3 regions of the Streptomyces sp. NPDC088745 genome follow, and region 1 is predicted to be linked to each of the others. Evidence: riboswitches for the same ligand, from Rfam matches in the RefSeq annotation. Region 1 holds a riboswitch; each other region holds the start of a gene.

Region 1 (7,459 bases):
TGGTCACCGGCACCGAGGCCACCAGGCCGATGGAACCGACCAGGGTGCGCACGATCTCCTCCGCGACCAGCTCGCTGTTGGCCACCGTGCCGACGCTGGACTGGGCGATGGAGAACAGCAGCAGCAGCGGCAGCGCGGCGCCCGCGTAGGCGAGCACCAGGGTGTTCACGACGGACGCGATGTGGTCGCGGCCGATGCGGATGGCCGCCCGGTACAGCGCGCGCGGGCCCATCGTCGGGTCGGCCTGGTGCAGTTCCCAGACGGCGGAGGTCTGGGTGACCGTCACGTCGTCCAGGACGCCGAGCGAACCGATGATGACGCCGGCGAGCAGCAGGCCGCTCATGTCGATCGACGGATACAGGCTGTGGATGAGGCCGGTGCTGTCGTCGATGTTGCCGGACAGGAACGCCCAGCCGATGAACAGCGAGCCCAGCAGCCCGATCAGCAGCAGCGAGATCAGCGTGCCGAGCACCGCGACGGAGGTGCGCGCGTTCAGGCCGTGGCAGGCGTACAGCGCGATCAGCATGATCGCGCTCGCCCCGACCACCGCCACGACCAGCGGATTCGACCCCTGGAGGATGGCCGGGAGGATGAACAGGGTCAGCACCGCGAACGACGCCACCAGCGCGATCAGCGCCATCACGCCCTTCAGCCGGCCGACCACGACCACCGCGACGGCGAAGATCCCGGCGAGCAGGGCGAGCGGAAGCTTCCGGTTCACGTCGGTCACCGAGTACTGGAGGTCGCGGGGCGCGTTCGGGGCGTACGCGACGACGACCTCCTGATCCTGCTTCAACTGCCGGGAGGATTCCGGCTGGACGATCTCGGTGAAGGTGCGGCCCTTGTCGGCGCCGGTGGTCACCTCGACGGTGGCCTTCTTGCACTCGGTGGCGGGACCGCTGCCCGGCGGCGTCGTCCGCTCGCCCGGAGCCGCCTGCTGCGGGGCGACATTGGCGTCCTTGCAGTCGATGGTGTCGACGGCGACGACCCTGCCCTGTTCGCTCTGGCGGTCGAAGCCGACTCCGGTGCGCTCGTGGCCGGGTGCGCCGCCCGGCCACAGGATCGCCAGTCCTACGAGGACGGCGGTCGCGAAGGGGATCAGGATGGCCGCGATCACCTTGCGCAGGTGCTTGGACACCGGCGCGACCGGGCCGTGGCCGTGGCTGTGTCCGTGCCCATGACCTGCGGCGGGAGGCTGCTGGGGGGGCGTCGGCTGGGGGGAGGGCTGTGATGGGGTCACGAGGCGATCATCGCAAGAACGACAGGGGCCCTCTGTTCAGCGCGCCCGGCATGGCGCTAGCGTGGGGGCACCTTTGCACACGCGGGAGCTCGGAGCACCGGGCTGAGAGGGCGCTGACCTCCGTACGCATACGCACACGTATGCACGGAAACGGCTGCGTCGACCGCCGAACCTGTTACCGGGTAATGCCGGCGTAGGGAGTAGGTCTCATGACCACGATGGATGCACGCACGCCTGCCTCGGACCAGGACGGGCGCACGCCCGGCTGGCACAAGGGGTACGTCGAGGGATCGCGGCCGGACCTGCGGGTGCCGGTCCGTCAGGTGCACCTGACCAATGGGAAGGACGTGACGCTGTACGACACGTCCGGCCCGTACACCGATCCGACCGTCGAGACGGACGTACGGCGCGGCCTGGCCCCGCTGCGCGAGAACTGGATCATCGGGCGCGGCGACACCGAGGAGTACGCGGGCCGTCCGGTCCGCCCCGAGGACGACGGCATCAGGCACACGTCGCCGCGCGGGGGCCTGAAGAACCTCGACGCGGTCTTCCCCGGCCGGCCCCGGCAGCCCCGCCGGGGCCGCGAGGGCCGGGCCGTCACGCAGATGGCGTACGCGCGGCGCGGGGAGATCACGCCGGAGATGGAGTACGTCGCGATCCGGGAGAACGTCTCCCCCGAGGTCGTACGGGAGGAGATCGCGGCGGGCCGCGCGGTGCTCCCGGCGAATGTGAACCACCCGGAGATCGAGCCGATGATCATCGGCAAGCGGTTCCTGGTGAAGGTCAACGCCAACATCGGCAACTCCGCGGTCACTTCCTCGATCGAGGAGGAGGTGGACAAGATGACCTGGGCGACGCAGTGGGGCGCCGACACGGTCATGGACCTGTCCACCGGCCGCAACATCCACACCACCCGCGAGTGGATCCTGCGCAACGCGCCCGTGCCGATCGGCACCGTGCCGCTCTACCAGGCGCTGGAGAAGGTCGACGGCCGCGCCGAGGAGCTGTCCTGGGAGGTCTACAAGGACACGGTCATCGAGCAGGCCGAGCAGGGCGTGGACTACATGACCGTCCACGCGGGCGTGCGCCTGGCCTACGTGCCGCTGACCGCGCGCCGCAAGACCGGCATCGTCTCGCGCGGCGGGTCGATCATGGCGGCCTGGTGCCTGGCGCACCACCGGGAATCTTTCCTCTACGAGCACTTCGAGGAGCTCTGCGAGATCCTCGCCGCGTACGACGTGACGTACTCGCTGGGCGACGGTCTGCGGCCGGGGTCGATCGCGGACGCCAACGACGAGGCGCAGTTCGCGGAGTTGAGGACGCTCGGGGAACTCAACAAGACCGCAAAGCGTTTCCACGTACAGACCATGATCGAGGGCCCGGGGCACGTCCCGATGCACAAGATCAAGGAGAACATCGACCTCCAGCAGGAGATCTGCGAGGAGGCGCCGTTCTACACGCTCGGCCCCCTGACGACCGATGTGGCGCCCGCCTACGACCACATCACCTCCGGCATCGGCGCCGCGATGATCGCCTGGTGGGGCACCGCGATGCTCTGCTACGTGACGCCCAAGGAGCACCTGGGGCTGCCCAACCGGGACGACGTGAAGACCGGCGTCATCACGTACAAGATCGCCGCCCACGCGGCGGACCTCGCCAAGGGCCACCCGGGGGCGCAGGAGTGGGACGACGCGCTCAGTGACGCGCGGTTCGAGTTCCGGTGGGAGGACCAGTTCAACCTGGCCCTCGACCCGGACACGGCCCGGGAGTTCCACGACGAGACGCTCCCGGCGGAACCCGCGAAGACGGCGCACTTCTGCTCCATGTGCGGGCCGAAGTTCTGCTCGATGAAGATCAGCCAGGACATCAGGAGGGAGCACGGGGGGACCGCCGAGGAGATCGAGGCGGGCATGGCGGAGAAGTCCGCCGAGTTCGCGGCGGCGGGCAACCGGGTCTACCTGCCGATCGCCGACTGAGGCACGGCGTGGCCGACGGGGGCACGGCGTAACGGAAGCGGCGGCTCCGGGCCGCACCGGTCACTCCGGTGTGTGGTCCGGGCCGCCGAAGTCGGGGCTGGAGAAGTCCGGGCTGGAGTAGCTGGGACGGGTCTTGTGGCCGTTCTCGCCGGGGCTGCTGAAGTCCGGCCGGGAGTATCCGAGCCCCGGGATGCGGCCGGTCTGCCGGGGCGGCCCCGGAGCGGAGGAGTCCGGTTCGGGCGCGTCGGCGAGGGCCTCGCGGAGGAACGGGACGATGCCCCGCTCCATGAGGGCTTCCGTCCAGGCGTCCCTGGCCCGGTCGACCTCCTCCGCGCTCGCGTCCCGGTGGCTCGCCCGGAAGGCGGTCGAGCCGTTGCGCAGCGCGGTGAACAGCAGGCCCACCGCCGCTCCCAGCAGGCCCGCCGCGGCCAGCGCCGTAAAGACCCAGCCGGCGGTCAGCAGGGCGTCGGCGATCGCGGGCGGCGGGGTCAGCATCCGCAGCGAGAAGCCCACGAGCAGTAGCACCACGGCGGCGATCCCGGCCAGCACGGGGGTCAGCACGGCGACCACGGCGATCGCCCCGGCACCGGTCGTCTCGGCGTGCTCGCCGACCCCGGGCGCGAGCAGCGTGGTGGGCAGGGCCGGCGCGCGCAGCTCGCCCCGCACCTTCACGTAGTGGTCGTACTCGGCGAGAGCGTGACCGTTGATGATCTCCCTCGCGTTGAGGGCGGCGGTGCGGAGCTGATCATTGTTCAGCCGCCCGTTCCCGGCGGCCAGTTCTGGGCGTTCGCGCGCGGTGCGCAGTGCTTCGTCGAGGGTCCGCTCGAACTCCGGGCGGTCCTCGGCCAGCAGGTGCGGAGCGCTGTTCATGTGCATCCCCCGATGCTCCGTAGGGCCGGGTTGCCCGCTTCGGTGGGGCGGTTGGGCGGAAACGGAGGAGAGCCTGCTACGGATAACCCGATGGTAGAGCCGTTACGGCACGGGGTGACAGGGGGTTTGCGGAAATTGACCCGGCGCCGGGTTTGTGTTCGATTGGCGTGCGTATGAACACGTGACGCTCAGTCATTCAGCGGCAGTTGGACCACCAGCAGCTTTCCGGCCATGGTCACGCCGCCGTCCATGGCGATCGCGAGCGAGTCGGCGTAGACGTGCGGACCCTCCACGAGCGGTCCCGAGCTGCCCTCTCCGTCCGAGGGGTCCTCGCCCCCGACCTCGCCGAGAAGGTACGGGATGGGGCTGTGACCGTGCACGATGCGCTCACCGCCATATGCGGCGAGCAATTCCCGCACGGCGTCGGAGCCGCCTTCGTCACGGAACGCGAAGCGCTTGGTGAATTTGCGGAAGACGTCCCAGCACTCGTCGGCGTCATTGCGGTTGAGGATGTCGTGCACGGTGTCGTTGACGTCCTCGATGGTGCTGCCGTAGTCGAGGTAGGCGGTGGTGTCGGAGTGCGTCAGCAGGTGCCCGTCCTCCAGGGCGACGGCGTCCAGGCGTGCCATCCAGTGCAGGTGTACGTCCTGGAGGCGCTCCATGTCGTGCTTCTGGCCGCCGTTGAGCAGCCAGGCCGCCTGGAAGGTGGCGGTGCCGGCGCCGGAGTTGACGGGGGTGTCGCCGAAGCGGCGGGCGCCGAGGAGCAGGAGTTCGTGGTTGCCCATGAGGGCCTTGCAGTAGCCGCCGGCCGCCGCCGCTTCGGCGGACAGCCGCATCACCAGGTCGATGACGCCGATGCCGTCGGGGCCGCGGTCGGTGAAGTCGCCGAGGAACCACAGGCGCGCGTTGCCCGCCGACCAGTGGCCCTCGCCGTCGATCAGGCCCTGCTCGTGCAGGGCGTCCAGCAATTCCACCAGGTAGCCGTGCACGTCGCCGACGACGAACAGCGGGCCGGGGCCCTCGCCCTCGCTCCGGGCGGCGAAGTCCGGCCGCGGCACGCGCAGCGTGTCGCCGGGGCCGCGGTCGTCCCGGGTGATCACCGGGAGGTCGCGCTGGGTGGGGGTGTAGCCCTCGGGCTCGTCGCCCTCGTCGAAGGGGGGCTCGGGGTCGTACCCGTCGTGCGCCGAGACGTAGGGGGCAGGTGCGGGGGCGTAGGGCTCCTTGGCGAGGTCGTACGGCTGCGGCGTGGGGGCGTACGGCTCGTTGGACACGTCGTACGGCTCCTCGGAGAGGTCGTACGGCTCCTGCGCGACGACGTACGGGCGCCCCGTGTGCGCCTGCTCCCCCGGGTGCACCGGCTCTTCCGGACGCCTCTGCTCACCCACGTGCACGGGCTCTCCCGCGTGCACGGGCCCTCCCGGATGCACCGGCTCTTCCGCGCGCACCGGCTCTCCCCCGTGCGTCTGCTCCGCGTCGTACGCCGCGACGGGGGCCTGCGCATAGGGAGGCACCCGGAAGTCCCGCAACGTAGCCGTACGCACCGCGGGTCCCTGACCGGCCCCCTGAGTCATTGACCCCTCCACCACCGTCGCACCGCCGTACACCTTGGGGTCCCACCTGGTCTCGGGTGGTCCGCTGTGTCGTGCGCCCATCATAGGAATGCGTCCCGCGCTGTGTGAGGCACCAGGGGTGGTGAATCCGGGTACACCCGTGGTTCACCAGTGGTTTCGTCCGGATTGCGGAGATCGGTCCCGGTGTTGATTTCGGGGCGGCTCCCCGCCTGCCGCCCCGTCCGCCCCTTCGTGGCCCCCCTCGGGCCGTGCGCTCAGTCCCCCGCCGGCGACCGCGGGGCGCTCACCGTGGTGCGCGGCGGACGTCGCTGGGAAGACGTACGGATGATGAGCTCGGTCGGTATCACCTGCTCGACCGGGTGCCCGGTGTCCAGTCCCTCGATGGCGTCGATGAGGAGCTGCACGACGGCCGTGCCGATCCGGCGCGGCTTGAGCGAGAGCGTCGTGATGGGCGGCTCGGTGCTCGCGTACACCGTCGACTCCGAGCAGCAGACGAGCAGCAGGTCCTCCGGGACCCGCAGCCCGTAGCGCCGGGCGGCGGCCAGCAGGTCGGTGCCGTTGGGGTCGAAGAGCCCGTAGACGGCGTCCGGGCGGTCCGGGCGGGCGAGCAGCCGGTCGGCCGCGACGGCGCCCGCGCACGGGTCGTGCGCCGGGTAGGACTCGTACACCGGGTCCTGGCCGACGCGCTCGCACCAGCGCAGGTACGCGGTGGTGGAGAGCCGGGTGTACGTGTCCGTGGTGGTGCCGGTGAGGAGGCCGATGCGGCGGGCGCCGGCGTCCGCGAGGTGGTCGAGGAGATCGAGTACGGCGGCCTCGTGGTCGTTGTCGACCCAGGCGGTGACCGGCAGGGCCCCGGACGGGCGGCCGTCGGAGACGACGGGCAGGCCCTGGCGCATCAGCTCGGTGACGACCTGGTCGTCGTCGGAGGGGTCGATGACGACGGTCCCGTCGAGCGCCACGTTCTGCCACACGTCGAAGGGGCTGTGGCGGGAGGAGGCCGGAAGGATGACGAGGGCGTAGCCGCGGGCGAGGGCCGCCGAGGTCGCGGCCCTCGCCATCTCCGCGAAGTACGCGAACTCGGTGAAGGTGAAAGGTTCATCCCCGTACGTCGTCACGGTCAGACCGATCAGGCCCGACTTGCCGGTACGGAGGGTGCGGGCCGCGGCGGAGGGGCGGTAGCCCAGCCGGTCGGCGACTTCGCGGACGTGGCGGCGGGTGGCGTCCGGGAGCCGTCCCTTGCCGTTGAGGGCGTCGGAGACAGTCGTGATGGAGACACCGGCTGCGGCGGCGACATCCCGGATGCCCGCACGTCCTGGCCGACTGCCTCGCCGGGGTGTCTCGGTCCGGCTCACCTGATGCTTCCCTGCTGCTGTCATGGCGAGCCGATATTAGGGCGCGGGGGGCCGATTGACTGCCGTGCATATGCGCTCGGTGGCAGGCACGTTTTTGCACGGGTTGGATCGTCAATGACCATGGAAGTCAAGGGTGTTGGGGGGTGCGTTGCCGTGGAGTCCATGGGCTGACGGGGTGCGTCCGGCATCTGTCGTATGTTGCGGGCAGGTCTCAACTCACCGGTTCGGGGGACGCGCGCCACGGCGTGAGCCACCGGCGCGCGCGCAGACCGGGGGCGCGCCCCCCAGGGAGGTGCGCCGGTGCTTTCCGGACGGGCGGCGGTCTTCTGCGGCCCCTTCGCAGCGCTGCCCAATCCTCATAGGGTGTGCAGCATTGGCGGTACGTACGGTCGAGGAGGACCTGAAGTGAGCGAGACGAGCGCGGGGAGCCCCAAGCTGCGTGCGGTGCTG
Region 2 (7,459 bases), on a different contig from region 1:
CCCAGGGGGTCGAGGACGACCAGCACACCGCTGAAGCCGAGCAGGCTCACGCCCAGGTTGGCCCAGAAGGTCCCCTGGTCCCAGCCGGACAGGACCCTGGGCGTGGGCTGGTCCAGGGTGAGCGGAGCCTCGTTGGCCGGGGCCGTGCCCGGGGCGGGTCCGGTGCTCGTCGTCACTTCGCGGGCTCCGCGGCCGGGGCGGGCGAGAGGTCGAAGGGCCAGGACTCGACGCGCCAGGCGGCGTCCCAGAACATCCACTCCCAGGCGGACGCGGTGGTGAAGGCGGTGCGCATCCGGGCGCGGGTCGCCGGGTCGGCCTGGCCGGCGAGCCGGTCGACGATGCTCCGGGCCTTCGCGGTAGCGGCCTCGAACTCGTCGTCGGCGTACGTGCCGATCCAGTCGCCGTACGGGTGGGCGGCGAGGTCGCCGGCGTGTTCGAGGAGTGCCCGGCCCACCTCGGCGTAGATCCAGAAGCAGGGCAGGACGGCGGCGGCCAGCTCGGCGTAGCCCTGGGTGTGGGCCACGGAGAGCAGGTAGGAGGTGTACCCGGTGCAGGTGGGGGAGGGCGTCCAGGCGTCCACGTCGACGACGTTGCTCTGGTGCAGGGAGCTCTCGACGACGATGGCGTCGTGCGCGTGCTGCGCGAAGAACGCGATGTCCTCGGGCAGGTCCGCCTTCGCGGCGGCGCCGGCCAGCGCGCGGGCGTAGTCGCGCAGGTAGTGGGCGTCCTGGGCGAGGTAGTAGACGAACTTGTCCCGGTCCAGGGTGCCGTCGCCGAGGCCGGTGACGAAGGGCAGTTCGTCGATGGCCGCGCGTATCTCGGCGACGGCGGCCCAAAGTTCGTCGCAGAAGGGGGTGGGCGTCGTGGGCATGGGGATCAGCTCCAGTACTGGTGGAAGTGGTGGACGGGGCCGTGGCCGTGGCCGACGCGCAGGGTGTCGGCCGCGCGCAGGGCTTTGGTCAGGTACTCCTTCGCGGCGCGGACGGCGGTGTGCCAGTCGTCGTGCTGCGGACGGAGGGCGGCGATCGCGGCGGACAGGGTGCAGCCGGTGCCGTGGGTGTTGCGCGTGGTGACGCGGGGTGCGGAGATCTCGGTGACGCGGTCGCCGGCGGCGAGCACGTCGACGGACTCGGTGTCGTGGGTGTGGTGGCCGCCCTTGAGGAGGACGCGCCGGGCGCCGGCGGCCAGGAGGGCTCGGGCCTGCTCGACGGCTTCGGCACGGTTGTGCGCGGCGGCGGCGCCGAGGAGGTCGCCGGCCTCGGGAAGGTTGGGGGTGATCAGGTCGGCGAGGGGCAGCAGGCGGTCGCGCAGCACCGCCACGGCGTCGGTCTCCAGGAGCCGGTGGCCGCTGGTCGACACCATCACGGGATCGAGGACGACGTACCGGGGCCGGTGGCGCTCCAGGGCGTCCGCGACGGCCGAGGCGACGGCGGCGTCGGCCAGCATCCCGATCTTGACCGAGTCCACCGCGACGTCCGCGAAGAGCGTGTCGAGCTGCTCGGTGACGAACTCCGGGGGAAGGGTGTGGATGCCGGTGACGCCCCGGGTGTTCTGCGCGGTCAGGGCCGTCAGGACCGCTGTTCCGTAGGCGCCGTTGGCGGAGAACGCCTTCAGGTCGGCCTGGATGCCGGCGCCCCCGGAGGGGTCGCTGGCGGCGATGGTGAGGGCGATGGGCGGGGTGGTCACAGGACGAACTCCTGGCTCGGGACAGGGACAGGGACAGGGAAGGGATAAGGGGCCGCGGCCACGGGGTCGCGCTGCCCGCATGGCCGTGCCGCGCTCTGGGAGGGCGGTCGCCGGGGAGCCGTGCCGATTCCGCCGACGGCCACGCAGGGCCGACGGGGGTTCCCGCACCATGCGGGCGGGGCGGCGTCGGGAATGGGAGCGGGGGGAGTCCCCCCGCGCGCGGGCGAGGGCTGTTCAGCGGGCGGAGCTCACGCCACCGCTCACCGCACGGCCCGTCGAAACCCGTGCTCTCAGCCCGGGTTGACGGACCCGGCCGCCCGCACCAGGAGAGCCGCCGACCGCGGCGACGCGATCACGTCCGCCGGGGCGTCGGGGGACACAGCGGGGCCGTATCGGCCAGGTACGGAGACAGGAGCCATCGTCAACACCCTTCCTACGCCGGCATTACCCGGTCCAGGTTCATGCGGTCGGCGAAAAGGGGAGCGATGAACTCCCGTCCGCCCTCTCAGCCCGGCTGCTCCCGAGCTCCCGCGGTGGTCGCTACGCAATGTACCTCCCCCGCGAACGGGAGTTCGCACGCGGGGCACCGGCCCGGCCGCCCCGTTCGCCGTCCGGCCGACGGCGGACGGCGCAGACCGCGCAGACCGCGCAGTCGGCGCGGACCGCAGACCGCGCAGCCGCTGCGGACCGCAGAGCAGGCACGGACCGCAGATCGCACAGCCGCCGCGGACCGCAGAGCAGGCACGGACCGCAGACCGCGCAGCCGCCGCGGACCGCAGAGCCGGCGCAAGGATCAAGAATCCGTGAAGACAGCCGCCCTGACCGGCAAGAACGCGCCAGGAACGCCGGCCGCCGCCCGAGCCGTACCGATGCTGGGCGCACTCGCGTCGAAGGAGCACGTCCATGTCCGCCAGCCCCTTGTCCCCCTGCTCCGTGGAGCATCCGCCCCCGGACCGCGCCGAGAGCTCTCCCGGTGCGCGAGCGGCGGGGAGCGCCCAGGCGGACCCCGGTTCCCGCCACAAGCTGACCGCCGTCACCGGCCTCGCCGCGCTGTCCCTCGACGCGATGGCGTCGGTGGCGTACGGACCCGAGGCGATCGTCCTGGTGCTGGCCGCGGCGGGCGGTCACGGACTCGGGTTCACGCTTCCCGTCACGCTGGGCATCGCCGTGCTGCTCGCCGTGCTGGTCGCTTCGTACCGGCAGGTCATCGCCGCCTTTCCGGACGGCGGCGGCAGTTACGCGGTGGCGAGGGCCCACCTCGGCGCCCGCACGAGCCTGCTGGCCGCCGCGTCCCTCGTCCTGGACTACGTCCTGAACGTGGCCGTCGCCGTGACCGCCGGGGTCGCCGCCCTCACCTCCGCGTTCCCCGCCCTGCACGAGGAGCGGCTGTGGCTGTGCCTGGCCGTGCTCGTCCTGGTCACCGCCGTGAACCTGCGGGGCATCGTCGACTCCGCCCGGGCGTTCATCGTCCCCACGGCGGTCTTCGTCTGCTCGATCCTGACCATGATCGTGGCGGGGCTGACGCGGGACGCCCCGGTCTCCGTCGCGGCGTCGGCGGGCCACGCCTCCGTGCTCGGCGACGACGCCACCGCCGTCGGCGCGCTCCTGCTGCTGAAGGCCTTCGCGTCCGGCTGCTCGGCCCTCACCGGTGTCGAGGCCATCGCCAACGCCGTCCCCTCCTTCCGCGCACCGGCCGCCCGCCGCGCCCAGCGCACCGAGGTCGCCCTCGGGGCGCTGCTCGGCGTGATGCTGATCGGCCTGGCCGTCCTCATCTCCCGGTTCGGCCTCCAGCCCGTGGCGGACGTCACCGTCCTCGCCCAGCTCGCGGACGCCTCCCTCGGCCACAACTGGGCCTTCTACCTGGTCCAGTTCGCGACCGTCGCCCTGCTCGCGCTGTCCGCCAACACCTCCTTCGGCGGGCTCCCCGTACTCCTCGAGCTCCTCGCCCGCGACCACTGCCTCCCGCACGTCTTCGGCCTCAAGGCCGACCGGCAGGTCCGCCGGCACGGCGTGCTCACCCTCGCCGTCGTCTCCGCCGTCCTCCTGGTCCTGTCCGGCGGCGACACCAACACCCTCGTGCCCCTCTTCGCGATCGGCGTGTTCATCGGCTTCACCGTCGCGCAGGGCGGGATGGTCCTGCACTGGCGGAAGGTCCGCGGGCCGCGCTGGGCCGGGAAGGCGGCGCTCAACGGGCTGGGCGCCCTGCTGACCGGCGTCAGCGCGGTCGTCGTCACGGCGACGAAGTTCCACGACGGCGCCTGGCTGATCGTCGTCGCCCTGCCGCTGCTGACGGCGCTCTTCGCACGGGTGCGCCGTGCGTACGAGGAGATCGGCGCGCGCCTGGAGGTCGGCCGCGTTCCCCGCGTCCCCCGCCGCGCCCGGTCCGTGGTGCTCGTTCCGGTCTCCTCGCTGTCCCGGCTCACGGGCGAGGCGCTCGGCGCCGCGGTGTCCCTCGGCGACGAGGTGCACGCGGTCACCGTGTGCCACCCCGACGCCGAGGACCGCGCCCGCACCGAGGCCCTGGAACGCGACTGGGCCCGCTGGAACCCCGGCGTCCCCCTGGTCACGCTGACCTCCGAGCGCCGTACGGTCGGGCGGCCGGTCGCCTCGTACGCGAAGAAGCTCGGCAGCGCGGAGCCCGGGACCCGCCTCACCGTGCTCATCCCCGAGGCCGAACCCGCGCACCTCTGGCAGCGGCTCCTGCACAACCAGCGCGGCGCGGTCGTCGCCCACGCCGTCCGCAGGGACACCGACGCGGCCGTCTGCCGCCTGCGCCTGCGCCTCGACTGACCAGAGGCGCCCGGACGACGGGAACCCGCCCGTCGCGGGGCCCGGCCTGCGGTCTGGCACAATCCTCGGACGCCGGCCGAGCGGGGGGAACAGTGGCGCGACACTTCCGGGGCCTGAGTCCCCGGTCCTGGCTGATCCTCGCGGTCTTCACCGCGACCCTGCTGCTCCTGGTGGGACTGCCGAACTTCGCGGCGCGGGAGGAACGTTCCTCCCGCGATGGTGCGGGTGCCGGGGGCGGGCCCGCGCCCGCCGTCGCGCCGCGTCCCGACCGGAAGCTCGCCGGCGGGGCGACGGCCAGGCTGTCGCGGTGCGGCCTGCGGGGGGACGTGCGTCCCGCCGCGCGCGGTGCCGGGGAGCGGTCGGGGGAGCCCGCGCTGACCGTGCTCTCGTGGACCACGAACGGTCCCGAACCCACGGCCGCCGCCGGCCGGGCCGGCGCGGGCGTGTCGCTGACGGTGTTCGCCGCCCTGCGTGCCGGGGAGCGGCCGCTGCGGACGGCGGCTCCGCTCTTCGCGGGCCGGGGCACGGTGGACGTGGTCGCACCGTTCGGGTCGGGTCTCAGCGCCTCGGCGGACGGCCTGACCGCGACGGTCGTCCAGGAGGGACCGGACGCCGCACCGGCCGAACCCCCGGCCTCCGGGGTGCACCGACTCGCCCCGGGCGAGCGCCTGTTGCTGAAAGTGGACGTGCCCGCCGAGGCCGTGTGCCCCGGCCGCACCCCCCTCGACGTGATCGCCTGCTCGGCCGAGGACGCCGACGTCCCCGCCGAGGCCTGCCCGTCCCTCCTGCTCACCTTCACCGACCCCGGCTTACGCGCCCACCGGGCGAAGGGGTCCGCCCGGCCGCCCCGCACGTTCAGCGACCGCCTGGTCGCCGTCCTGCCGGACCCCTCCGAGGGCCTCGCGCGGACGTAGGCGGGGCCGGTCCGCGTGCGGGACGACGGGCCCCGGGGGAGGGCGGTTCAGCGGATTCCCGCACGCCGCAGGCGTCGTCCCAGATCCGCGGCGGCCTCGGCGAGCAGTTCGCCGACGTGTGCGGCGTCGGCGTCGGTGACCTGGTCGACGGGCATGGAACAGCTCATCGCGTCCGTCGCGGGAATCCGGTACGGGACCACCGCGGCGACGCACCGCACGCCGAGTCCGCCCTCCTCGGTCTCGGCGCCGTAGCCGCGCTCCCGGGTCAGGGCGCACTCGGCGTGGAGCGCTTCGACCGAGGTGATCGTGTTCGGGGTCAGCGCCGTCAGCGGGCCGCGCAGGACGGCCTCGATCTCCTCGTGCGTCAGCTCGGCGAGCAGCGCCTTGCCGAGGGCGGTGGCATGCGCGGGGAGGGTCCGGCCGACGCGGGACACCAGGTGGGTGGACCTGACCGACTCGCGCGTCTCCAGGTACACCACCTCCGCGCCGTCGCGGCGCGCGTAGTGCGCGGTGAACCCGCTCTTCTCGCGGACCAGTTCGAGCGCCTCCGTCGCGTACGGGATCACCGGGTCCCGGTCGAGGTACGCCGTGCCGCAGATCAGCGCCCTGACCCCGAGCCGGTAGCGCCCGGAGTGGGCGTCCGCCTCCAGCCACCCGGCGTCGAGCAGGGTGCGGAGCAGGCCGTGCAGGCTCGACCGGGGGAAGCCGGTGCGCGTCTGCACGTCGGACAGCGACAGCCAGGCGCCGTTGGCCGCGAAGGTCTCCAGCAGCTCGATGGCGCGGCGCGCCGATTTGACCCCCGCCGGCTCGACGGCCGTCTCGCCCGCCGGGGTTCTCGCCTTCTGCGGCACAGGATGCTCCTCCAGCCAGCCGTTGACACGTACGTCACGCCACATTAACGTCCCGGGACAGTATTCGGGTCCATGAATACTGCTCACGATAGCAGACGCAGTTCACATACATGAATCGTGTGAACGCCTCCCGACGAAAGAGCGGCAACGTGATGGCGCAACCACCCCCGGAACTCGACGGCCTGCTCGCCTTTCCCCTCACCCCCTTCACCCGCGACCTGGACCTGGACCTGGACGCCTTCGCCGAAATGGTCGAGGGGCACGTCGCAGGCGGCGCCGGAGCCCTGTTCATCGCCTGCGGGACGGGGGAGTTCAGCGCGCTGACGGCCGACGAGCACGCCGCCCTCCTGCGCAGGGCGCGCGAGGTGGTGGCCGGCCGGGTGCCGGTCTGGGCGGGGGCCGGCGGCGGCGCGGCGACGGCCAGGGCCGGGGTCCTGGCGGCTCAGGAGGGCAACGCCGACGGCGTCCTGCTCCTGCCGCCCTACCTCGTGTCGGGGCCGCCGTCCGGCCTCGTCGACCACGTGCGGTACGCGGTGCGCGACACCGGCGTCCCGGTCGTCGTCTACCACCGCTCCAACGGCGCGTTCACCCCGGCCTCGGCGGTGGAGCTGCTCGACCTCCCGTCCGTGGTCGGCCTCAAGGACGGCGTCGGCGACGTCGAGCTGATGTCCCGGATCGTCACCTCGATCCGCAGCTCGGGCGCGCCGCGGGCCGACGACTTCCTGTTCTTCAACGGACTGCCGACCGCCGAGGTCTCCGCCCGCGCGTACAAGGCGATCGGGGTGCCCCGCTACTCGTCGGCGGTGCACTGCTTCGCGCCGCGGATCGCGGTCCGCTTCCACGGCGCGCTCGCGGCCGGGGACGACACGGTCGTCGAGGCGCTGCTGGCCGGGTTCTACCTGCCGCTGGTGGCGCTGCGGGACGAAACCCCCGGTTTCGCGGTCTCCCTGGTGAAGGCCGCCGCACGACTGCGCGGCGACCGGGTCGGCGGCGTACGGCCACCGCTCGTGGAACCGGGGGAGCGGCAGATCGAGCGGCTCGAGAGGATCGTCCAGGACGGCCACGCGCTGCTCGCCGCCCTCGACGGGGACGGGGCGCGCCGATGAAGATCGTCGACGTGGTCCTGACCCCCGTCGCCTTCCGCGACCCGCCACTGCTCAACGCGATGGGCGTGCACGAGCCGTACGCCCTGCGCAGCGTGGTCGAACTGCGCTGCGA
Region 3 (7,459 bases), on a different contig from region 1:
CTGCGGTGCTCATCGCCGTCCAGGATGCCGCACCCCGGGGACGCCCCCTCCCGGGGCGTCCCGCCGCAGGCGGCGCCGGCGCTAGAGGATCTTCGTCGTGATGGTGATCGTGCTGCCCTCGGGGGCCTCCTGGCCGCCCTGCACGGACTGCTTCTCGATCACCTTGCTGAAGGAGAGGATCGGCCGGTCCACCTCGACCTGGAAGCCCGCACCCGTCAGGACGCGGGTCGCCTCGTCGGCGTGCTTGCCGGTCACGTCCGGCACCTGGATCATCCGCGGCCCCTTGGAGACCGTCAGGGTGACCTTCTCGCCCTGGCCCAGCCGGGTCCCGGCGGGCACCGACTGGCGGGCCACCCGGCCCGCCGGAGCGGGGGAGTTGATCTGCTCGGCGGCGACCTCGACCTTCAGGCCGAGCCCTTCGAGGGTGCTGGTGGCCTCCTCGACGCCGCGTCCGGTCACGGTCGGCATGTCCACCGGCGCGCCCTTGCTGACCACCAGGGCGACCGCGGAGTCGGGGGAGCGTCCGGTGCCCGCCCGCGGGTCCGTGCCGATCACCGCGCCCAGCGGGACGTCCTCGCTGAACGCCCTGGTCACCACGCCCGGCGCGAGCCCCGCCTCCTTGAGCTCCTGCCTGGCCTTCGCCAGCGGCACCCTCCTGAGGTCGGGCACCTTCACGATCTCCGGACCGCGCGAGACCACCAGCGTCACCGCGTTGCCGCTGCGGATGCGCTCGCCGGGCGCCGGGTCGCTGTCCATGACGGAGCCCCGCGCGACGGTGTCGCTGAACTTCCGCTCCACGTCCTTCACGTCGAGCCCGGCGGCGTCGAGCCTCGTACGGGCGTCCTGCTCGGTCTTGCTGAGCAGCGGCGGGACCTCGGTGAACTGTCCGGAGTTGATGTACCAGACCCCCGCGCCCACCCCCAGCGCCAGCAGTACGGCCGTGACCAGCGAGATCAGCGTGCGGCGCGACGGTGCGGAGCGCCGCCGGCCCTGCCGGGCGGGCGGCTCGGGCTCCTGCGGCAGCGGCCGCACCAGCCGACTGGTGTGCTGCCGCTCGTCCGGCAGGGCCTGCGGCAGGACGTTCGTGTGCTCCGGGGCCTGGGCGGGGGTGCGCGGAATGACGCTGGTGCGCTCCTCGGGCCCGGTGGGCACGCTCTCCCTGGCCTGCGGCGGTACGGCGTCGAGCTGTGCGTCGGTGAGGGCGCCGCGGGCGGCGTGCGCCTGCCCCAGCAGCGCCACCGCGTCGTACGGGCGGGCCTGCGGGTCGCGGGCGGTGGCGCTCGCCACCAGCTCGTCCAGCTCCGGCCCCAGCCCCGGCACGGCGGCCGACGGCGGCGGCACGTCCTCGTTGAGGTGCTGGTAGAGCACCTGCGCGGGGGTGCCGCCGGCGTGCGGCTTGGCACCGGTGAGCATCTCGTACAGGACGACGCCGCACGCGTACACGTCCGCGCGGGTGTCGGCGGTGCCGTGCTCGATCTGCTCGGGCGCCAGGTAGGAGACCGTGCCGAGGACGGACCCGGTGGTGCTGGTGACCGTGTCCACGGCGCGCACCAGACCGAAGTCGGCGACCTTCACCCGGCCGTCGTCCCCTATCAGGACGTTCTCCGGCTTCATGTCGCGGTGCACGAACCCGGCCCGGTGCGCCGCGCCCAGCGCCGCCAGCACCGGCTCCAGGATGTCGAGCGCCGCCCGGGGCTGGAGCGCGCCGCGCTCGCGCAGCACGTCGCGCAGGGTGCAGCCCGCGACGTACTCCATCGCCAGGTAGACGTAGTCGCCGTCGGTGCCCTGGTCGAAGACGCCGACCACGTTGGGGTGCGCGAGGCGGGCCACCGACTTGGCCTCGCGGATGAACCGCTCGACGAAGGCGGCGTCGGAGGCCAGCGCGAGGTGCATCACCTTGAGGGCGAGCTCGCGGTCGAGGCGGGTGTCCACGGCCCGGTAGACCGTGGCCATCCCGCCGACGGCGATGCGTGCCTCGACGAGGTAGCGGCCGTCGAGCAGCTGCCCGACGAGGGGGTCCTGGAGGGTCGTGTCCACGCAGGGAGTCTACGAGCCGGTAGGGGCGGGGCGGACGGGAGCGTACGGGGTGCGGCCGTACTGAGGCCGACCTGTGACAGGGGCGGACCCGCCCCCGCCGCCGTCACGGGCCGCCTCCTGCCACGGACCACGGAACGCCCCGCCACGGGCCGGCTCCTCAGAACGCCGGCCGCTCCGGGTCCAGCCGGGCCAGGCCCGACTCCGGGGAGGACGCCTGCGCGAAGTGCCGGCGCGGGATGCGGCCCGCGCGGTGGGCCAGCCGTCCCGCCGCCACCCCGTGCCGCATCGCCTCCGCCATCAGCACCGGCTCCTGCGCCCGCGTCACCGCCGAGGCGAGCATCACCCCGGCGCACCCCAGCTCCATCGCCAGCACGGCGTCCGAGGCCGTTCCCGCGCCCGCGTCGAGGATCACCGGCACCCGGGCCCGGTCCACGATCAGCTCGAAGTTGTGCGGGTTGCGGATGCCGAGTCCGGAGCCGATGGGGGAGCCCAGCGGCATCACCGCCGCGCAGCCCACGTCCTCCAGCTTGCGCGCCAGCACCGGGTCGTCGTTGGTGTACGGCAGGACGGTGAAGCCGTCGTCGACGAGGGTCTCCGCCGCGTCCAGCAGCTCGACCGGGTCGGGCAGCAGGGTGCGCTCGTCCGCAATGACCTCCAGCTTCACCCAGTCGGTCCCCAGCGCCTCCCGCGCCAGGCGCGCGGTGAGCACCGCCTCGCCGGCCGTGTAGCAGCCCGCCGTGTTCGGCAGCACCCGGATGTTCAGCCTGTCGAGCACGGACAGCACCGAGCCCTGCACGGACGCGTCCAGGCGGCGCATCGCCACCGTCGTCAGCTCGGTCCCCGACGCGATCAGCGAGCGCTCCAGGACGTCGAGGCTGGGCGCCCCGCCCGTGCCCATGATCAGGCGGGACGAGAAGGAGACGCCGCCCAGCGTGAAGAGGTCGTCGGCCATGGCGGTCAGCCCCCCTGGACCGCGGTGAGGACCTCGACCCGGTCGCCGTCGCCGAGAGCGGTGTCGGCCCACCGGGTGCGCGGCACCACGGTCTCGTTGAGGGCCGCGGCCACGCCGGCGGGCGCACGCGTGAGGGCGGCGACCAGGTCGTCGAGGGTGGTGCCGGGCGGGACCGCGCGCCCCTCGCCGTTCACGGACACGTTCACCGTGGTGCTCATGCGGGCTGCTCCTGTCGTACGGGAAGGGATGCGGCGGGGGCGAACCGGCGCGGGCTGAAGGCGCGGGCCTCGTCGGGCAGTTCCCCGGTGGTCAGCACGGTGGCCAGCACGTCGCCCGTCACCGGTGTCAGCAGCACCCCGTTGCGGTGGTGCCCGGTGGCGAGCACCAGGCCCGGCAGCAGGGTGGGCCCCAGCAGCGGTGCGTTGTCGGGGGAGCCGGGGCGCAGTCCGGCCCTGGTCTCGGTGAGGGGGAGTTCGGTGATGCCGGGGACGAGTTCGTGGGCGTCGCGCAGCAGCTCGTACACCCCGCCCGCCGTCACCGTGGTGTCCCAGCCGAGCTCCTCGCTGGTGGCGCCGACGACGAGTTCGCCGTTCGCGCGGGGCACCAGGTAGACCTGGCTGCCGCGCACCACCGCGCGCACGGTGCGGCTCAGGAACGGGGCGTACGCGGGCGGCACGGTGAGCCGCAGCACCTGTCCCTTGACCGGGCGCACCGGCGGCAGCGCCTCCTCGGGCACCCCGGCGAGCCGTCCGCTGAACGAGCCCGCGGCCAGCACCACCTGGTCGGCGGCGATCCGCGTGCCGTCGGCGAGGAGCGCGCCCGCGGCCCGTTCCCGTACCACCGTCAGCCGTTCGGCGCGGGCGCGGTGCAGGACCACTCCGGCGCGCCCGCAGGCCGTCAGGAGGGCCGCGGCGAGGCGTCGCGGGTCGATCTGGTGGTCGCCGTCCACCCGCAGCCCCCCGCGCACGCCGGGCGCCAGCATCGGTTCCAGGCGGCGGCACTCGCGTCCGGTCAGCCACTCCGACTCCAGCCCCGACTGCCTTTGCAGGGCGTGCAGTTCGCGCAGGTGGGCGCGGTCGTCGGCGTCCAGGGCGACGGCCAGGGTGCCGCACGCGCGGTAACCGGTGTCCTGCCCGCTCGCCTCCTGGAGCTCCGCGACGAAGTCCGGATAGCGGCGCGCGGAGGCGAGGTTGAGACCGAGCAGGGTCTGTTCGCCGTAGTGCAGTTCGGTGACGGCGGCCAGCATCCCGGCGGCCACCTGGGCCGCGCCGCCGCCCGGTTCGGGGTCGGCCAGGGCGGTCCGCAGGCCCCGCTGGGCGGCCCGCCAGGCCGTCACCAGGCCGATGATCCCGCCCCCGACCACCAGGACGTCGTACGGCTTTTCCGCAGAGGTGCGCATGGGCGTCCAGCCCCTCCCTTCGCCGGCATGACCCGGATCAGGTTCGTACGGTCGGAGGCCTGGTCAGCCTCCCTCTCAGCCCGGTCCGCCGGGCTCCCGTGAGTGCTTGTACGGTGACCAGACTAACCCCGGGTTCAACAGACTGTGAGGTGCCTCCCGTGCCCCGCTCGCTCGACGGACTGCTGCTGGCCCCGGTCGCCGACCAGGCGCCCGGACAGGTCGGCGCCCGCACCCGGTTCGCCTACCACGAGCGGGACGGCCGGATCTGGGCCGAGTACGCGGGCGGCGACGTCGTGCGCGGGCATCTCGTGGGCACGCGCGAGGGCGACCGGCTCGACTTCCGTTACGTACAGCTGGGGCACGACGGGACGACCTCGTCCGGACGGTGCCGCTCGCAGGTCGTGCTCCTGGCCGACGGCCGCGTTCGGCTGGAGGAGAGCTGGGCATGGGAATCCCAGGACGGCAGCGGCACGAGCGTCGTCGAGGAGATTCCGGGCGGCGGGGAGGCCGGCGCGCGGGCCAACATTCCTGACGGCTCGTCAGAAACGTAAGGTGGACGCGTGAGCGAGCAGAAGCACATCGTCGTCGTCGGCGCGGGCATGGCCGGAGTGCAGACCGCCGTCGCCCTGCGCGAGCAGGGTTTCGCCGGTCCGCTCACCGTGCTCGGAGCCGAACCCCATCCGCCGTACGACCGGCCGCCGCTGTCCAAGGCGGTGCTGCTCGGCAAGGCCGACGGCTCCGCCTTCGAGGTCGACTTCGAGGCGCTCGGCGTCGAACTGCGCCTGGGCTGCGAGGCGGTCGCCCTGCGCCCGGACGACCACGAGGTCGACACCCTGACGGGACCTGTTCCCTACGACCTGCTGGTGATCGCCACAGGGGCCGACCCGGTCACGCTGCCCGGCTCCCTCGGCGTCCCCGGAGTGCACCTGCTGAGGACGCTCGACGACGCCCGGCGGCTGCGGCCGGTGCTGGACGCGCAGAGCGACGTGGTGGTCGTCGGCGCCGGCTGGATCGGCGCGGAGTTCACCACCGCCGCCCGCGAGGCCGGCTGCCCGGTCACCGTCGTGGAGGCCGCCGACCGGCCGCTCGCCGGCACGATGCCCGCCGAGATCGCCGTCCCGATGGCCGCCTGGTACGCCGAGGGCGGCGCCGAACTGATCACCGGCGCACAGGTGGCCTCGGTGGAGCCGGGCGCGGTGCTGCTGGCCGACGGCCGCCGTCTCCCCGCCGACGCCGTGGTCGTCGGCATCGGGGCCAGACCCACGACGGGCTGGCTGGCCGGCTCCGGCGTGCGGCTCGGCGACGACGGATCGATCACCGCGGACGAGCACCTGCGCACCTCCGTGCCCGACGTGTACGCCGTCGGCGACTGCGCCTCCTTCCCCTCGCGCCGCTACGCTGCGCGCCTGCTCGTGCACCACTGGGACAACGCCCTCCAGGGCCCGCGCACCGTCGCGGCGCACATCACGGACGGCACGCCGGCGCCCTACGACCCGGTGCCCTACTTCTGGTCCGAGCAGTTCGGCCGCTTCGTGCAGTACGTCGGCCACCACGCGGACGCCGACGAGATGATCTGGCGCGGCGACCCCGCCACCCCCTCCTGGTCGGTGTGCTGGCTGCGCGGCGGGGCCCTGGTCGCGCTCCTCGCGGTCGGCCGCCCGCGCGACCTCGCCCAGGGGCGCAAGCTGGTCGAGACGGGCGCGGCACTGGACCCGGTGCGGGCCGCCGACCCGGCCGTACCCCTGAAGTCGGCGGTCCGGACGCCGTAGCCGGGCGCCCGGCGCCGGCCGTGCGGATGCCGTGGCCGGGTGTCCGGGCCGTACGGAGTCCGTCGCGCGGACCGGCCCCGGGTGCCGGTTGCCGGTCCCGGATGGCACGCTTGTCCTGTGACCGAGATTGACGCAAAGATCGACGCCCTCGTCCCCGCCTGGCTCTACCTCCCCGACATCGCGGAGATGCTCGACCTGGAGGTGACGAAGGTGCGGCAGCTGGTGAAGGACGGCCAGCTCATCGCCGTACGACGCGGTGAGAACCGTTCGCTCCAGGTGCCCGCCCCCTTCATCGACGGCGACAAGATCGTCAAGGGCCTGCCCGGGCTGCTGACGGTCCTGAAGGACGACGGCTTCTCCGACGAGGAGATGCTGGAGTGGCTCTTCACCGCCGACCCGACCCTGCCCGGCACCCCCGCGCAGGCGCTGAGCGAGAATCGCGGCACGGAGGTGAAGCGCCGCGCCCAGGCGCTCGCCCTCTGACCCGCCGGAGGTGGAGCGGCGCACCCGAGCGCCGCTCGCCCCCGGCACGCCGCACCACACCACGGCGGTGCGCGGCCCGCCCCGGCGGACCGCGCACCCGCCGCCGACGACCGGGGTCCGCCCCCGGCACCACCACGGGGGGAACCGCACCATGCCCACGCCCAGCGAGCAGCTCGCCGACGCCCGGCTCTACCTGTGCACGGACGCCCGCAAGGAGCGCGGCGACCTGCCCGCCTTCCTCGACGCCGTGCTCTCCTCCGGTGTCGACATCGTCCAGCTCCGCGACAAGGGCATGGAGGCCGGCGAGGAGCTGGAGCACCTCGCCGTCCTCGCCGACGCCTGCCGCAGGCACGGCAAGCTCCTCGCCGTGAACGACCGCGCCGACGTGGCGCACGCCATCGGCAGCGACGTCCTCCACCTGGGCCAGGGCGACCTCCCGGTGCCCGCCGCCCGCGCCGTCCTCGGCTCCCGCAGCGAGGACGTCCTGATCGGCCGCTCCACGCACGCCGTCTCCGAGGTCGACGCGGCCGTCGCGGAGAGCGGCGTCGACTACTTCTGCACGGGTCCCTGCTGGCCCACCCCCACCAAGCCCGGCCGCCACGCCCCCGGCCTCGACCTGGTGCGTTACGCGGCCTCCCTCGGCCAGGCGCGCCCCTGGTTCGCCATCGGCGGCATCGACGCCCACAACCTGGACGAGGTGCTGGCCGCCGGGGCCCGCCGGGTCGTGGTCGTCCGTGCGTTGACCGAGGCGACGGACCCGGCCGCCGCGGCCGCCGGGCTGGCCAAGAGGATCAGGTCATACGACCAGTGAGCGCATAG

Evidence for each region. Region 1 has a riboswitch for thiamine pyrophosphate ahead of thiC (phosphomethylpyrimidine synthase ThiC). Riboswitches for the same ligand answer to the same signal wherever they lie in the genome.
Region 2: another riboswitch for thiamine pyrophosphate. It lies ahead of thiD (bifunctional hydroxymethylpyrimidine kinase/phosphomethylpyrimidine kinase); the one in region 1 lies ahead of thiC (phosphomethylpyrimidine synthase ThiC).
Region 3: another riboswitch for thiamine pyrophosphate. It lies ahead of thiO (glycine oxidase ThiO); the one in region 1 lies ahead of thiC (phosphomethylpyrimidine synthase ThiC).

What each region holds. Positions count from the first base shown of each region.
Region 1 is NZ_JBIVLB010000001.1:809,594-817,052, forward strand. It holds gene ACIP93_RS03695 (YibE/F family protein) at 1-1,240, opposite strand, end outside; TPP riboswitch at 1,312-1,457, shown strand; gene thiC (phosphomethylpyrimidine synthase ThiC) at 1,450-3,216, shown strand; gene ACIP93_RS03705 (hypothetical protein) at 3,277-4,092, opposite strand; gene ACIP93_RS03710 (metallophosphoesterase) at 4,275-5,657, opposite strand; gene ACIP93_RS03715 (LacI family DNA-binding transcriptional regulator) at 5,912-7,033, opposite strand; gene hisC (histidinol-phosphate transaminase) at 7,415-7,459, shown strand, end outside.
Region 2 is NZ_JBIVLB010000006.1:189,687-197,145, forward strand. It holds gene ACIP93_RS18295 (purine-cytosine permease family protein) at 1-176, opposite strand, end outside; gene tenA (thiaminase II) at 173-871, opposite strand; gene thiD (bifunctional hydroxymethylpyrimidine kinase/phosphomethylpyrimidine kinase) at 877-1,686, opposite strand; TPP riboswitch at 2,099-2,228, opposite strand; gene ACIP93_RS18310 (APC family permease) at 2,590-4,476, shown strand; gene ACIP93_RS18315 (hypothetical protein) at 4,569-5,390, shown strand; gene ACIP93_RS18320 (IclR family transcriptional regulator) at 5,438-6,241, opposite strand; gene ACIP93_RS18325 (5-dehydro-4-deoxyglucarate dehydratase) at 6,394-7,347, shown strand; gene ACIP93_RS18330 (glucarate dehydratase family protein) at 7,344-7,459, shown strand, end outside.
Region 3 is NZ_JBIVLB010000003.1:438,358-445,816, forward strand. It holds gene ACIP93_RS11245 (deoxyribonuclease IV) at 1-13, opposite strand, end outside; gene pknB (Stk1 family PASTA domain-containing Ser/Thr kinase) at 82-2,037, opposite strand; gene ACIP93_RS11255 (thiazole synthase) at 2,195-2,989, opposite strand; gene thiS (sulfur carrier protein ThiS) at 2,995-3,195, opposite strand; gene thiO (glycine oxidase ThiO) at 3,204-4,388, opposite strand; TPP riboswitch at 4,386-4,498, opposite strand; gene ACIP93_RS11270 (hypothetical protein) at 4,547-4,939, shown strand; gene ACIP93_RS11275 (NAD(P)/FAD-dependent oxidoreductase) at 4,988-6,157, shown strand; gene ACIP93_RS11280 (Rv2175c family DNA-binding protein) at 6,275-6,640, shown strand; gene thiE (thiamine phosphate synthase) at 6,792-7,451, shown strand.